DNA from 2 places in the Vibrio sp. YIC-376 genome. Region 1 is predicted to be linked to the other one. Evidence: predicted binding sites of a transcription regulator. Region 1 holds the regulator's gene; the other holds the start of a gene.
The links. The regulator PurR, encoded in region 1, represses purine synthesis genes. The targets are predictions, from matches to a motif close to TNANGNAAACGTTTNCNTNA.
Positions count from the first base shown of each region.

Region 2: the regulator PurR is predicted to act here: its motif matches at 4,062-4,081, upstream of WJM94_RS01150 (phosphoribosylaminoimidazolesuccinocarboxamide synthase).

Region 1 covers NZ_JBBWFK010000011.1:30,277-38,376, reverse strand. Annotated here, with positions in the region: gene glgC (glucose-1-phosphate adenylyltransferase) at 1-1,134, shown strand, start outside; gene glgA (glycogen synthase GlgA) at 1,124-2,596, shown strand; gene WJM94_RS18700 (alpha/beta fold hydrolase) at 2,722-3,525, shown strand; gene WJM94_RS18695 (putative signal transducing protein) at 3,567-3,890, opposite strand; gene WJM94_RS18690 (TVP38/TMEM64 family protein) at 3,890-4,582, opposite strand; gene WJM94_RS18685 (TfoX/Sxy family DNA transformation protein) at 4,764-5,354, opposite strand; cyclic di-GMP riboswitch class I at 5,471-5,560, opposite strand; gene purR (HTH-type transcriptional repressor PurR) at 5,829-6,833, opposite strand; gene torD (molecular chaperone TorD) at 7,268-7,915, opposite strand.
Region 2 covers NZ_JBBWFK010000001.1:257,987-266,086, reverse strand. Annotated here, with positions in the region: gene WJM94_RS01175 (DUF2786 domain-containing protein) at 196-891, shown strand; gene WJM94_RS01170 (OmpA family protein) at 1,103-1,771, shown strand; gene WJM94_RS01165 (J domain-containing protein) at 1,846-2,814, shown strand; gene WJM94_RS01160 (hypothetical protein) at 2,991-3,176, shown strand; gene WJM94_RS01155 (SulA-like leucine-rich domain-containing protein) at 3,588-3,980, shown strand; gene WJM94_RS01150 (phosphoribosylaminoimidazolesuccinocarboxamide synthase) at 4,198-5,301, shown strand; gene WJM94_RS01145 (alkaline phosphatase D family protein) at 5,384-7,057, opposite strand; gene WJM94_RS01140 (transporter) at 7,443-7,820, opposite strand.

The DNA.
Region 1 (8,100 bases):
GTACCGTTTGGCGGTAGCTACCGACTGATTGACTTTGCGCTGAACAACTTCGTGAATGCGGATTTGATGCGCATTTATGTGCTCACTCAATTTAAATCTCAATCTCTGTTTTACCACTTAAAAAAAGGTTGGAATATTAGTGGGATTACGGATCGCTTCATTGATCCAATCCCGGCGCAAATGCGCACTGGTAAGCGCTGGTATGAAGGTACAGCGGATGCCATTTATCAAAATCTACGTTTTATGGAATTATCTGAACCAGACCAGGTATGTATATTCGGTTCTGATCACATTTACAAAATGGACATAAAACAGATGCTGAACTTCCATACGGAGAAGGGCGCCTCTCTTACGGTTTCTGCTTTGCGTATGCCGTTGAGTGAAGCATCTCAGTTTGGTGTTATTGAGGTCGACAGTGAAGGTCGCATGATCGGATTCGAGGAGAAGCCGGCCAACCCAAAATCGATACCAGGAGAACCTGACTTCGCGCTGGTGTCTATGGGGAACTATGTATTTGAAGCCCAGATTCTGTTTTCTGAGCTGATAGAAGATGCGGATAATGAAGACTCTTCTCATGATTTCGGCAAAGATATTATCCCTAAAATGTTCCCTCGCGGAGATGTGTTTGTTTATGACTTCAGCACAAACCACATTACTGGTGAGAAAGAAGAAGTTTATTGGCGTGATGTCGGTACAATTGACTCGTACTGGCAAGCCCATATGGACTTATTAGCAAAAGATGCTCCGTTCTCGCTATATAACCGTAAATGGCCGCTACATACCTATTACCCACCGTTGCCACCTGCAACGTTCACAGATTCCGACAACGGGCGAGTGCAGATTATCAATAGCTTGGTGTGCAGTGGCAGCTATGTTCGAGGCTCTAGAATAGAAAAATCTGTGCTTGGTTTCAGAAGTAATATTGCATCTGCTTGCGATATCAGCGAATGTGTACTCCTTGGTGACGTTAAAATCGGTGAAGGCTGTGTTTTACGTCGAGTAATCGTGGACAAAAACGCTGATATTGCACCTGGCACACAGATTGGGGTGAATCTTCAAGAGGATAAGAAGTTATTCCATGTGTCAGATGACGGTATTGTCGTCATTCCTAAAGGAGCAAGAGTTGGCTACTAACAACTTATCTATTCTGTTTGTAGCGTCTGAAGTCGAAGGATTGATCAAAAGTGGTGGCTTGGCAGACGTTGCCAAGGCACTGCCTGAAGCTCTTCACAAACTTCAGCAAGATGTACGAATTACCATTCCAGCTTACAATGGTATTAAAAATTTGGCTGATGCTGAGGTCATGTTAGAGACGCAACTAACATCGTGGCCGCATACAGAATATCGAGTATTGAGGCTTTTTCTGGGTGATGTGCCGGTTTATTTGATAGATTGCCAGCCATATTTTAACCGTCCATCTATGTATGCGGAAAATAATCAAGCCTATCCAGACAACGGAGAGCGTTTTGCTTTCTTTAGTGCTGCGTGCTTGGATATGTTACCAAAACTGGATTTTAGGCCAGATATCGTGCATGCCAACGACTGGCATACGGGGCTCGTTCCGTTTTTGTTGAAACACCGATATGGTTCAGATCCGTATTTCGTGAATACACACAGTGTGATTTCTATCCATAACGCAGTATTCAAAGGCGTATTCAGCTATGACGATGTGCAATGCCTCCCAGAGTTCCAGAGCCGAAGGGTTCATGACGCAGCAGTAAGTGAAACTCACATCTCAATGTTGAAAGCCGGTGTGATGAATGCAGATAAAATAAACGCCGTTAGCCCTACCTATGCTGAAGAGTTGAAAACAGAGTTAGGTAGTCACGGGATGTCTTGGGAGTTCCAACAGCGAGCGCACGACTTAGTCGGTATTCTCAATGGTTGTGATTACTCGGCGTGGCATCCTGACACAGATACTTATCTGCCTGCAAACTACCAAGCAAATTATGACAGCATGGTGGAAGGAAAAGCAGCTTGTAAAAAAGCACTGCAACAACGGTTAAATCTAGCAGAATCAGATTGTGCGATGTTTGGTATGGTTTGTCGCCTTACTATGCAAAAAGGGCTTCACTATTTGCTGCCTGCATTGGCGGATTTCCTTAAACATGACGTGCAATTGGTGTTGGTCGGCACGGGGGATCCTTCTCTGGCGGCTCAGGTGCATGACGTTGCTGCTGAGTTTCCTAACAAGTTTGTATTTGTCGAAGCCTATGATAATGAGCTTGCTCATTTAGTTGAAGCTGGGTCAGATTTCTTTTTGATGCCTTCTGAATTTGAGCCGTGTGGTTTAAATCAAATTTATAGCATGGCTTATGGTACCTTACCTATCGTACGAGGTGTGGGTGGCCTGAAAGACAGTGTGAATGACTATGATGCCGACCCATCTAATGCTACGGGGTTTGTGTTCTATGAACCAACACCTCAAGCACTGCTGTTAGCCATGCTAAGGGCTCTACTGCTTTATGTTCAAGAAAATGCCGAGTTGAAGCGAGTGCAGTTACATGCGATGCAACAAGACTTCTGCTGGCGAAAGGCAGCTGAAGAATATTTGCAGCTTTACCACTCAGCGTTAAAGCTTTTTATTCCGCATTGATGCCATATAAGCTAACCTAAAAATGTAACAAAAGGCACCAGTTCAGGTGCCTTAGTTATCTAGAGTGGGCGGAGTGTGGTAGGATTGTCTCCCTCAATTGATAAACTTGTTTTTTACTTTGGTATATGACTCAGCCACTACTTTTCCATAAAACCTATTTGCACCCTACCAGTAATGAGTGGGTCGTTTTCGTGCATGGTGCTGGTGGCAGCTCTTCGATTTGGTTTAAGCAAATTAAAGCTTATAAGCAGCACTTTAATTTGTTGTTGATTGATTTAAGAGGGCACGGTAAATCAAACCAGTTGTTAAAAGAGCTGATGACGAGTCGTTATACGTTTACTGAAGTCACACAAGACATTTTAAAAGTATTGGATCATCTGAAAATTCAATCGGCTCACTTTGTCGGGATGTCGTTAGGCACGATCATCGTCCGAAATATTGCAGAGTTGGCATCGGAGCGGGTTAATTCAATGGTATTGGGTGGGGCGGTGACTCGTCTCAACACTCGCTCACAAATACTGGTAAAGCTGGGTAACTTTGGCAAACATATCTTGCCGTACATGTGGTTGTATAAACTGTTCGCCTATATCGTGATGCCACAGCGTAATCAGCGTGAGTCTCGTCACTTGTTTATTCGAGAAGCTAAAAAGCTTTGTCAAAAGGAATTTAAGCGCTGGTTTATTTTGGCGGCAGATGTAAACCCGTTGATGAAGTACTTTAAAGACCGGGAATTAGATATTCCAACGCTCTACCTGATGGGGGACAGGGATTATATGTTCATCCAGCCAGTTAAAGAGATGGTAGCGGCACATAAACTTAGTGTATTGCATGAAATCCCAAACTGCGGTCACGTTTGTAATGTCGAGCGTCCGGAAGACTTCAATCAGCATTCGATTGAGTTCATCAAGCAACAAAGTTTAGTGGTGTAATTTATAAGGTTCTAGGACCTAGGACCTAACCCCTTAATTACTTAGGACCTTTCGTCTATTCGATACCCACATTGCCAGCAAGCGCCAAATTGCCCCTCATTCATCTCTGAACATTCAGGACACTGCCAATCTTGGTAAGTATTTGGCTGAGCCTGTGTTTGGTAAGCCGCAACAATAGCCATTGCTTTGATTTGTTGCTCTGAGTCGAATAGCCAGACATACGGGTCAGTATCATCACTAAATGGCAGTTCTCCTTTTAGACCGAAAATGCCTTCTCCCCTAACTTCGCAATGTATTTGCTCCATTTTAAGTAGCTCACAAACGATATGCGCTTCAGCAGGGTTGTTCGCGATAAATATTTTCATCAAGAACTTCCATTATGTTGAGTGTCTGTGGGTCTTACTTTCTTCATCACCCATTTGGCAATGATAGGAAACAGACCCAGCAAAGCAAATGAAGCTAAAACACTAGGAGAGACGATATCTGATACACTTTCAATGTTTGCCAATTGTGTACCTGCATTGAGATAAACGGCTGTCCCAGGGAGCATACCAATTTGGCTAGTGAGATAAAAACGGCCAACGGTCATCGGAGTTAATCCCATCAATAAATTGATCAGGAAAAAAGGAAAGACGGGAATCAAACGTAATGAGAGCAGATAGGACGAGCCATCTTTTTCGACACCTTCGTTGATCGCAGTGAGCTTTTTTCCGAACTTGGTTTGTACCCAGTCTCTTAATAGGTATCGGCTACTCAGGAAAGCAAGGGTAGCTCCGATTGTACTGGCAAAAGAGACCAAAACTAAGCTTGTCCAAAAACCGAATAGGGCAGCACCTAATAGAGTAACGACTGCTGCACCGGGAATAGAGAACGCTGCGACAGCGATGTAAGCGAAGAAATAGAGGGTCGTTGCAATAATAAAATTTTGTTCGATATAGGCATTCAGTGCCTCTTGTTGAGCTTTAGCGTTCTCCAACGTTAGGTGCTGGCTAAAATTAACGGCTAATAGAGTTACCGTTAAGAGCAGTATTAACCCAAAAATTAGCTTTTTGTTCATGTGCGCACTCCAGTTGGGCTACCCCTAGTTAAAAGTCTTAACAGATGTTCAGGAAAATGTGGTTTTTAATTTGTAGTTAATGGTTGTTGTTCAGACTAATAGACAGGCTATGACCTAAAAATATTTCAAAAAAAAACCGCAGGCTAGGCTTGCGGTTTTTAGAATAATATTTGAATACTTGTTAAGAAAGCGCGTTTTTCAGTTCTTCTCTTCGAGATTGAGGTACGACGCTCCAGTGAGTGCCGTTAATTGCGCCCTCTAAGGCCCAAAGAAGCTCAATACTTACCTTAGCTGAGTGGGAATCACGTATCGCTTTATAAGCGCTTAGTGCTCCTTCCTCTTCTAGCTGTTCTACTGATTCAATACCAGCTTTTTTTAGCATTCGTTCAGTAGCCAGCCTTAGGTTAGGCAAATCTTTCAATCTGTTAGGTTTACTACTGGCTTGTTGCTTTTTTTCTAATTTGGCTTGTGCTAACGACTGCTTTGCTACTTCTATCAAACGCTCGTTTGATTCCCATAAATCGTTGGAAATCGCGTAGTATTTAGTAACGACCGGAAACCCTCGCTTTTTATAAACGTAGGGTTTGAGTCCTTGCGTCTCGAAATTAGATGAAGTTTGTTGGTCTGCTCGTATATGAAGTTGATCATTCACAACTAGTGCAAACATCGTCTCATCAGCGAAAAGTCCAAAGCCACCAAACATTGAGCGCGACTTGATTGTACCAAGTGCCTCAAATAGCTTCATAGAATCTTTGAGTATCGGTTTATCCATGATGTGTTATCTCGGTGTAATTAACATTACGCCACCAAAAGTCAGGTCCGAGAGAATAGCAAATACATGCAGAAACAATGTCATTATAGGGTAAACTCATCATATGCATATTTGCCATCGGTAACCCCGCTACCTTCCATTTAATCAAATGGTTCAGGCCGGAAGCTTTGCGTCCCACCCTTTCGGATGGTTTGCCCTGTGCGTGACATGTCGAGAATACTTCGTCTCTTGAATTAACATCACATTTTAGCTAATAAAGTGTGATATTGGTTCAGGAAAATTCATTAAAATTATGCGTCGTGATGCATTTGTGAGGCAAGGGTTTTTTAATGAAAGGTATGGTTGTAAGAAAAGTATTACGCACAAATAAAACAGCAACTTACCTAATATTTAACTTTTTGATCGCTGATGATATTGAGTATAAGGCTTATGTTGAGACGAAAAATAAGCGCTCCGGAGAGCGCTTAATGTCAATTAATTGAGTTTCTTCACTGTATTTCGAACGACCAGTTCTGGCTGCATTTCAAAAATGCGTTTTTCGTGTTCTTTGTCTTTAATTCGTTCCAGTAGAATTTCGAATGCATTTTTACCGACACGACGTTTCGGTTGGTGAATCGTCGTGAGTGGTGGAGAAAAGTATTCGGCCAACTCGATATTGTCGTAACCAATCACGGAAACATCGTCGGGGATCTTAATGCCATTTTGTTGTAATCGGCTCATTAAGCCCAATGCCATTGTGTCATTGAAACAGAATACTGCTGTTGGACGTTGTTCCATTGCTGTAATTTTGTCTGCAACGAGAACAGCCGTATCGCACTCAAAGTTACCTTCAAGAATCCAATCTTCGTTTACAGGTATGTTCGCTTCTGCCATTGCACGGCGGAAGCCCATAATACGTTCTTGGCACGCTAGCTTTTCAAAGTGACCACTTAAGCAGGCAATATCAGTATGACCGTTGTCAATCAGATACTTGGTTGCGATATAGCCACCTTCTTCTGAGTTATCCATGATTTTGTCTGCTTGAGAGCTTTCTGGACCCCAATCCATGACTACTTTTGGAATGTCAGCGTGACGGTCAAGCATCTCTTTTAGCTCTTCCGTTAGGTCTGAACACATAACCAGGATGCCATCAACACGCTTTTCAGCCAGCATGCGAATGTAATCTCTTTGCTTTTCGTAGATACCGCCGGTATTACATAAAATAAGAGTGTAACCTTGACGATAACAGTAGCTTTCAACACCATCGATGACTTCTGAGAAGAATAGGTTAGTAGATTGAGTTACCAACATACCGATGGTACGAGTTGAGTTACATTTCAAACTACGAGCAACTGCACTCGGCGCGTAATTAAGCTCATCAACAGCTTTCATTACTTTTTCTTGAGTTGCTTCTGCAACAAAACGTGTTTTGTTGATAACGTGCGAGACTGTAGTAGTAGAAACGCCGGCTAATCGAGCAACGTCTTTTATAGTGGCCATAAATGGTGTCCTGTATCGAGCTACTAATATACCGTGGAGTATAAAACCTTTTGCTGAATGCTTTTTGTAAACTTAGCGCAACTAAAACGTTGATGCTGAGTATGATTAGCAGTGATAGCTCCGAAATCGGTAGAAGGTTTGTAGCAATACGGTTGAGTTGTCCTACCTTTTTCGACTGCACGAAGAAGAGATCGTCAACCTATTAAGAAAACACAAAAACCGCTTTATTTCAGCGGTTTACATAAAAATCATATTTAATCGTTTGCGTTCACATTTTAGCCCTATGTAGACTGGCTGGCAATAATTTCAGCAGCAGTTTTGTGTCTTTGAAGTCACATTTTGATTGCAAAAAAAAGCAAGCGATTGGAACTAGATTAGGGGCAAACGAATAAAAATGGGGAGCCTAAAAACAGGCTCCCAATAATTGGCGGCAATTATTCACCAAGAAGGTAAGTACTGTCCAGTTTACAAAATGCAATTAATAGTTGCGCGACGTTCGCGTAGAAGCCGAAATCATCCAGCTGCTTACATTTCGCTGCGAATTGTGGCAGCCACGATAAGAGTTGATGCACAATGAAGTCATTTTGTTTTGAGAAAGCTTCTTCCATATGCTTTTCCTGTTCAAACTCGTTGGAACGGATGATCATGTTTCCTAAAAAATCGAGTTCTACTGCTAAGTGATCGGCAGGTTCGTTGAGTTTGTCGTCCACTTGTACACCGAACTCAGCCATCAACTTCTCCATTTCCTCCGCTGGCTTATCATTAAGCAAACCGGTTTCACCAATGTACATAGAAGCGTAAGGCAGAGCGCCATACTTTTCTGTTTTTAAGAACAGTTCACAAAAGTCAGCAGCGAGTTCGAGCTGAGCGTCTTCACGATCTTGCAAGCGGTTCAGTGCATCTACCAGGGCATCAACGGAAGGTTTTAGCGATTCATTTTCACCTAAGCCAGCTAAAAAGCTACGAATTTCAACACTGTGGTAAGCTTCCAGTTCTTTGTCTGTCAGTTCTTTGGCGAACAAGCTAGAAAACCACCAGTAAATTTCGGCGCGTTTTTCATTAAAAGCTTTCACTTCTTGCATTTTAGGCTCCTGAATGATGCTTTATGTATAGCATCATAAAATCAATAACGGATGTCCTTTAAGTGTAATCAATTAAAATGAACAGCAATAACTACAACTATTATGTTTTATGGCCAAATGTGTCTGTTTATTAACAGTGTTCAGCAAGCTTGTTTTGAATCAACAAAAGCGTGAAATCTTGCTTT
Region 2 (8,100 bases), on a different contig from region 1:
TTGTAACATCACCACCTTTCTTATTCTTTTCAGGTGTCTTTGTTCTGACTTGTGAAAACGTCCTCAAAACACCTAGCTTCGGACTATCAGAGGCCATTTTTATCCGCACTAAAATGCGCATCGTATTTCGTTTTTACGTCAAAAAAGGTAATATGTCTGACTTCGTTAATTTTCTGCTTTCGTTACTGGTTGTCGATGGATAAACAAAAAGCTCTGAAAAAAATCGCCAAGTGTTTAGAACTGGGTAACTCTGCCAACGTCAATGAGGCTGCAAATGCCATCAAGATGGCGCACCGTTTGATGCTCAAATATGGTCTGCATAAAGACGATATCGAGTTTATCAAGATGGGGAAAACACAATCTTCCCATCTTTTACCGGCAAACATAAGTTCTACAATATTGCGCGTGATTCGTGGCATCAATACCAAATTTGGCGTTGAAGCGGTTCTTCTGAATCACAAAGGGCTTAAACGCGTCGAATTTATCGGTGAAGCTGATCGCGCAATTTTCGCAGCGTTCGCGTTCGATATTATCTATCGTGAAATGAACGAAAGTACTGGTCAGTTCCGCAATAGTTTTGCTGGCAGTGGCACCTCTTCTCTGGAAGTTACTCGTCGTGTTAACTCGTTTGTTTCTGGCTGGGTAGAAGGCGCGATTGAAAAACTGCCTGTTATCTCTCCAGATGAAGAGTCGGCAAACAAAATCAATGACTATATCGATAAGGAATTCAAAAACATCGACAGAGAGACCTTCAAGAAGCAGCTCAGAGAAGCTATGAAAAATCTGACTGCAGACTATGAAGTAGGTTTAAAAAAAGGTCGAAAAGTTTCCGTCAGCCGCGGGGTCGGTGGCAAGCAAGCTAGGAAGATGCTGGGAAATCACTCAGAATAAGTGTCTAAAACGGTCAAATAACTTTAACTGCGTAGCAAACTCCTAAAGATTATTTGGCCGTAAACCCCTTATGTCTTATTAAGTAAGAGAATTCTTACAATTTTCAGGTTCCATATTACTTTCGCCTAACAAACATCAACAAAAACTGCTTAATAATCTAACTCTAATTCTAAAGCAGCGTTTCGCCTCACTTTTATACGGAGATTTTCCCTTGAAAAAGCTGTCTGTTGCACTTGCGCTAGTGCTAGCTCTAACTGGCTGTCAAGCCACTCAACGTCAAAACGCCACTACTGGTGAATACGAAACTAACTCAACCACTCTAGGTGCCCTAACTGGTGCTGTTGCTGGCGCCGCAATCGGGTTAGCAACTGGTGATAATGCGAAAGAACGCCGTCAGCGTGCTCTGATTGGTGCTGCTGCTGGTGGCGCAACAGGTGCAGGTATCGGTTACTACTTTGACCAGCAAGAAGCGGCTCTACGCAAAGAGTTGCTAAACTCTGGCGTACAAGTACAGCGAGTTGGCGAAAACCAGCTTCTACTTCGCATGGAAAATGGCATCGGCTTTGCTTCTGACTCTTACCAGCTAGATTATGGCATCCACAATACACTTCGTGGTGTTGCTCGCATTCTTGTTGAATACCCAGATACAAGCCTTGTGATTGATGGATACACCGACAGCACTGGCAGTGAATCACACAACCAATCTCTATCTGAAAACCGTGCAGAATCGGTACGTCAGTTCCTGGTACAACAAAATGTTGCTGCTGGCCGTGCAATTGCACGTGGCTATGGTGAGCGTAACCCTCTTTGCTCGAACCAAACAGCAGAAGGTCGTGCGTGTAACCGCCGTGTTGAAATTCAAATCTTGCCTCTGAAATAATTTAAGAGCACCATAAGGTAATTATAAAAATTACTGGAGCAGGCCTAGATAGAACTTCTAGGCCTGACATATCAATGTCTTTCAGACACTTTGTCCTTTGCTTAACCTTAAGCGCTAGCCTCTCTGGCAACGTATTCGCCACTCAAATACCAGCCTCCCCTGCGAAACAATTTGAACTCGCTACGCAACTCGCAAAAAGCACAGAGTCAGAGTCTTTATCAAAAGTTCGCGACTTATTAGAACAGTCTGCAAACCAAGGCTTCATACCCGCGCAAAAACAGTTAGCAAAAGATTTGATTCAAGGGTTAAACGGTTCAGTCTCCTATTCTCAGGCAATCTACTGGCTTACTTCGATAGCAGTGGATGACCCGGCAGATCACGGTTATTTACTCGCCAACTTTTTACAAAGCCATCAACACGGCATCTCGACCGATGACGTAATCGAGGCATGGTATCAACTCGCCGCCAAGAAAAACAAAGAGGCAGAAGTAGCTTACCACCATTTCCTGGAGCAACGCTTTAACCAGTTACGGGCCAAACAGATCTCTGAGATCGATGAGTTAGATAAAAGAGCGGAAAAAGAAGTGATCCCGCAAAACTACTTGGACAAAGAGAATACATTGCTAACTGTACCGTTTCTGGCTATCGGTATCTCAGGCCTACTACTTGGCGCTGGTTTGCTCAGTTATAGAATGCACAAACAAAATCGTGAACATCTATCAGTTCAAGACGCAAACCAAACACAAAGGCTTAGCTCAAAAATAAAAGAACTGGAAAGCATCAATAATCAGCTAAAACGCCAATTAGAAAAGGTCTTTAAAGAGTATAAGAAAACAAAAACTGAATCAGACCACCGTACATTAGAGCTTGCCTGTGCGATGTTCGGTTACACTCTGCAGTCGATTCCTGAAGCTCAAGCGATAAAACTGCGTTATCGTCAACTGTGCCGGATCTATCATCCAGATTCGCGCGGCAATGAAGAAGAAATGAAGCGTCTAAATCAGGCTTTAAAAACCATCACACAAAATGTAACAAAACAGTAAAAACAACAGAAAACTCAGAATCGACAATCCCTGAACCCCTATAAATAGTGACCTGCAATCGATTTCCCTCTCAATTTAATTAACAGACATTTAACTTTCATCTCTTATTTATGTCATAATGCTCTGTGAAAAATAGCACCTAAAGACCCGAATTATTCTAGGTGGGGAGAAAATCAATGTTCACTGTAGAAGGCACCTGCGATTGGTGTAAAAAAACTGCTCTTATCACTCGTCATGACTATTTAGATGGTAAACATAACCACTCGTGCAAATCTTGTTATGACATGGCGAAAATTGATGTTCGCCTATTCAACCAAGGTGAATTGCAAATGCTTCAGCGAATGACTCAACACACAAGTTGAGTAAGAGAGCAAATCAACGGAACTGATTTTTTAAGGCGCCTTTATTAAAGGCGCTTTTTTGTTGTATTTTTTCGCCCACTTCCACTTGCTATCAACACGATTTCGCACTCCATTCATTTCCAATTACCTGTATACCCCTCGAAAAAGCACTGTATAAGTCATCCGATTAATACTGTACGTACACTGGTTACTCTCACTGTATACAGTTTAAATACTGCCGGTCACCTCACATTTTGCAACCTGTATCATACATATCAAAATTCATAATAAATGACTATATATCAACAACTTAAATAATATCACTAACTCTTTATAGAAAACCTGTCGCCACAATTTATATAAAAACAAGTTGATCGGTCATCAAAAACAAACTACTGTATAAGCATACAGCATGTATAAAGGAACAGTAAGATGCAGCTACACGGTCAAACTCAAACATACTCACGTTACAATGTACTCGCACAAGCTACTCAACCTATGGACGTTTCTGATCAGCTTCTGTCTAAGCTAGCTGTACTTTCACAGCAGAAACAATGGATCTTATTTACTTCCGAGTGTCCTCGTCCCAATTTTGACCAGCTCACTGCTTCCAATATTTGTTGTAAAAACGTCATTCAGATGAAGCCTTCTCAACAGCTTTCTGAAGTCCAAATTGTAATTAAAGCGATTCGTTCAGGTAACGCCAGTGCGGTCGTCGCGTCTAACGACATTGCTCCAATGAATCAATCCATGTTGCGTGACATTGGCCAGCGTTATCAATGTGAAGTCTTTTTCGTCGAAGGCAGATTAAACCAGTATCACTAACAAGATCGACGTTATCCATCCTGCATCTAGCCTCCTTTTACAGGGGGCATTTTTTTACCTTCGACTAAGAGAATTAATAAATTAAGCAAACGTTTGCTTTTTCTCTGGCGAGTTAAAATAGTTCTGGTATGATGCCCACATTCGATTTATTCAGCTGGTAATCTTCGCTGAATATCTTCTCTTTATGACGTTTGATTAAGATGATAGGAATGTCGCAATGAGCCTTGCTAATCAAGTACTTGCCGTCAATGACGACCTGCCAATTCGCACTCACAAACCCGTTCACAGCGGTAAAGTTCGTTCAGTTTACTGGTTAACTGAAGAAGACAGCGCCCGACTGATCAAAGAAAAAGGATACGATGTAGCCCCAGACGCGCCACTGGCGATTATGGTTATCAGCGATCGTATTTCTGCTTTTGATTGTATTTGGCATGGTGAAGGTGGTCTTAAAGGTGTGCCAGGTAAAGGCGCTGCATTAAACGCGATCTCTAACCACTGGTTTAAGCTTTTTAAAGACAACGGCTTGGCTGACAGCCACATTCTAGATATTCCTCACCCGTTTGTTTGGATCGTACAGAAAGCAAAACCAGTTAAAATCGAAGCAATTTGCCGTAAATACATCACTGGTTCAATGTGGCGTGCATACGCAAACGGTGAGCGCGAGTTCTGTGGAATTCAGCTTCCTGAAGGCCTTGAAAAAGACAAAGCGCTTCCAGAGCTATTGATGACACCTTCTACAAAAGGCATTTTAAAAGGTATTCCGGGCGTACCTGAAGCGGATGATGTTAACATCACACGCCAAAACATCGCGGATAACTTTGAAGCATTTAACTTCTCAAGTGCAGAAGACATCGCACTGTATGAAAAGCTATTGAAAGAAGGCTTTAACGTTATCAGCAATGCACTAGAAGCTATTGACCAGATCTTCGTAGATACCAAGTTCGAGTTCGGCTATGTCCAAGATGCAGCTGGTAATGAAAAACTGATTTACATGGATGAAGTGGGCACGCCAGATTCTTCTCGTATTTGGGATGCCAAAGAATACCAAGCAGGCAATATCGTTGAAAACTCGAAGGAAGGTTTCCGTCAGTTCCTGTTGAACCACTTCCCTGACCCAGATATTTTGCTGAACAAAGAACGCATGCCTGAGCGTGAAGCGCTTGCTCGTGACAATGAACTGCCAGTTGAGTCTTTGATGGACATTTCAAAAACTTATCTGGGCATTGCAGAAAAGATTATTGGCAAACCAATTGTTCTGAGCGAAAACCCGAAAGCCGAGATCATTGATGTTCTAAGCAAAGAATATGGATTGATCGACTAACATTTTCGATATTCCTCAGAACTGTTCTGATAGTAAAAGTCCGCATTCAAGCGGACTTTTTTCTATCTATTTATCAGAGGAATTAGCTGAGGTCCAACGTAACACCGTCGCTCGTCGACACTGATTTCGTCGTGACTTGATACTCTTTTTCTTTGATAGTAGACACGAAATACCAGGTGGATTGAGCCTTTTCAGGAGTAAAAGTCACTCTCATAAATCCACGCTGCTTAATGTCTGCCCACTGTAACTCTGAAACCAAAAGCGGCAAGGTGTATTCCATCTGAGCAATTGCTACTGGATCCAGTTCTAAATACTCTTCTAGACCCGGAGAGCTGACTGAGTTTGTTGCAAACTCAACTCCTACAGGGTCCCCAGAAATGTCATGTAACGCACTCGTCCACGCATTGTGCGTATCACCCGCCAAACATACAAAGTTACCACTGCTTGCTTTTGCTAATTGGTAAACTTTTTCACGCTCTACATAATAACCATCCCACGCATCCAGGTTATAAGGTAGAGAAACCGTATCTGAACTTGGGTCAGTGAGATAATTCGTGATAGCGGTATTTACTGCAAGTAAAGCCTCGTTTTTTTGTTCCTCAGTAGCAGTAAAAAGTTGGAACATCGCTGTCATGACGGAGCTAGGTAACTCCATTTTAGCCATCAGAACTTGTTGCCCCAATACATTCCATTTCGCATCGTGAGTATTGAACTCATTAATCAACCAAGCAAGCTGATCCGTACCCAACAGTTCTCTGTCCACACTACGAGACTCGGCCACTAAGCCCGCAATTGCTTCCATACTTGGCTCACTCAATGAAAAGTAATCCAAAGGTTCATCACGACCAACTAGGCGTGTGTCGAGCATCATCAAGTTCACTAAGTTGCCAAAAGAAAACTGACGGTAAATCAACATGCTCGAATAGCTATTTTCTCTGACAGGCAACCACTCTAACCATGCAGCTGCGGCGGCGGCACGTCGTTCAGAAAAGCTACCTTCGTCATCTTGATGGTTCTCTGCGCCCTCTTTCCATGCATCGTTCGCGAGTTCATGGTCATCCCATACGGCAATCATTGGTAACTTCGCATGCAAAGCCTGAAGATCGGTATCTTGGCGATACTGAGCATATCGTTTTCGGTAGTCATCTAACGTAATGCATTCCGTGCCTTTACTTGCGACTCTGTCTAACGCTTCAGCATCTTCGCTGGCATAACCACCAGCGCCATATTCATAGATGTAATCACCTAAATGAAGTACCACATCAAATGCCGTTTCTTCGTGCTGATTTAAAATCTCGCGATAGACATTGAAATATCCTGCTGGATAATTCGCGCATGAAACAACAGCCATTGATGCTTTTTCTACGCTTTCATCAGGCAATGTCTTAGTCTCTCCAACTCCACTCATAATCTCACCGACCATAAAGCGATAATAGTAATGAGCATTTGGATTGAGGTTTTGAACGTCGACTTTTACCGTAAAGTCCCGGCTCGTGTCTGTGGTAAAGACACCACTTTGCACTATATCCGAAAAATCCGCGTCTGAAGCGACTTGCCAAGTCACATCCACATAACTGCTTTCAGTAGTGACACGCGTCCAAATGATAACTTGAGTTTGAGTCGGGTCGCCACTGGCAACACCATAATCAAATGTTACGACTTCGGACTCGGAACTATCGCTGCCACAACCGATCAATCCGGTAGCAACTGCGGTTGAAGAGACAACTTTGATAAAATCTCGTCGAGACAAAGACATACTAACTTCCTTTATTTTTGTTTATTAATTTGTTCCCAACTGACTCCGTGAGCGAGAATCACCTATCTTATTGGTTAATAAGAGATATTGTTTCTAACGTACACGACCGATACTCAGATCAAATCAGTTACACCAAAATTATAAGTTAGATGCTAGTTGTGACATTTGCATTGCTATTTTCTACAAATCTTTTACATTTAGTGCATATACTCTATATGAATCACGCTTTATAAAATGAGAAGTGTCATCACTGTGGATGCGAGTTGTAGTTGTACTCAGGCGAGAAGATAGTGGGGAGTTATTGGAGCAATAAAAAAGCGACCCACATACTGATCGCTTTAATATCCAACGCTTAACGCAGCTTATACGCATCAAGCTTATGGAGTTATAGTTTTATATTAAGTATGTCTTGTTCTGCGGTTTCCACTTTCAGGTGGCTTCGAGATTCGATGTACTCAATCTGTTTTGAGTCCAGCGAATACGGCATAACAACACGTAACTCGTCTATTCCCTCATCTTTTGCTATTCGAGTTAACTCTACAAGATTGGACTCATCACTATGGCGTGATGACAACGCTTTTAGCGCTGCATCCCACAATCGATCTTCAGGCTTACTTAATTCAGCCAGGTTCTTTTTCCACATCAAACCAAACATCGGAGCAATCGTGGCAAACGCATCTAAGAAGGTCCACTTCTTACTTGCCGTCGCCCCTAAGAAGCTGGTGTAGTCGAATTCAATGCATGTTTTTTCTTGTTGATTCACTTTATGCTCCGACATTCGAAATGAGATACACCAAATATCGTTCAACTGTTTTGATATAGCAATGGGATATAAAAGATTAATCTTTTATGCCCAAATTTACATACAAAAAGAAATATTAAAACCAGCCTCGTAACAAGTAATGTACAGCTTTGCTATATACGCAACCAATTGATTAATATTTCGAAAGTAAAATAAATACGAACACAAACGTTCAATAAATGAATACCAAACAAACACTCATTCACAACAACAATAACACCAGCTCAATTGGGTATGAAAC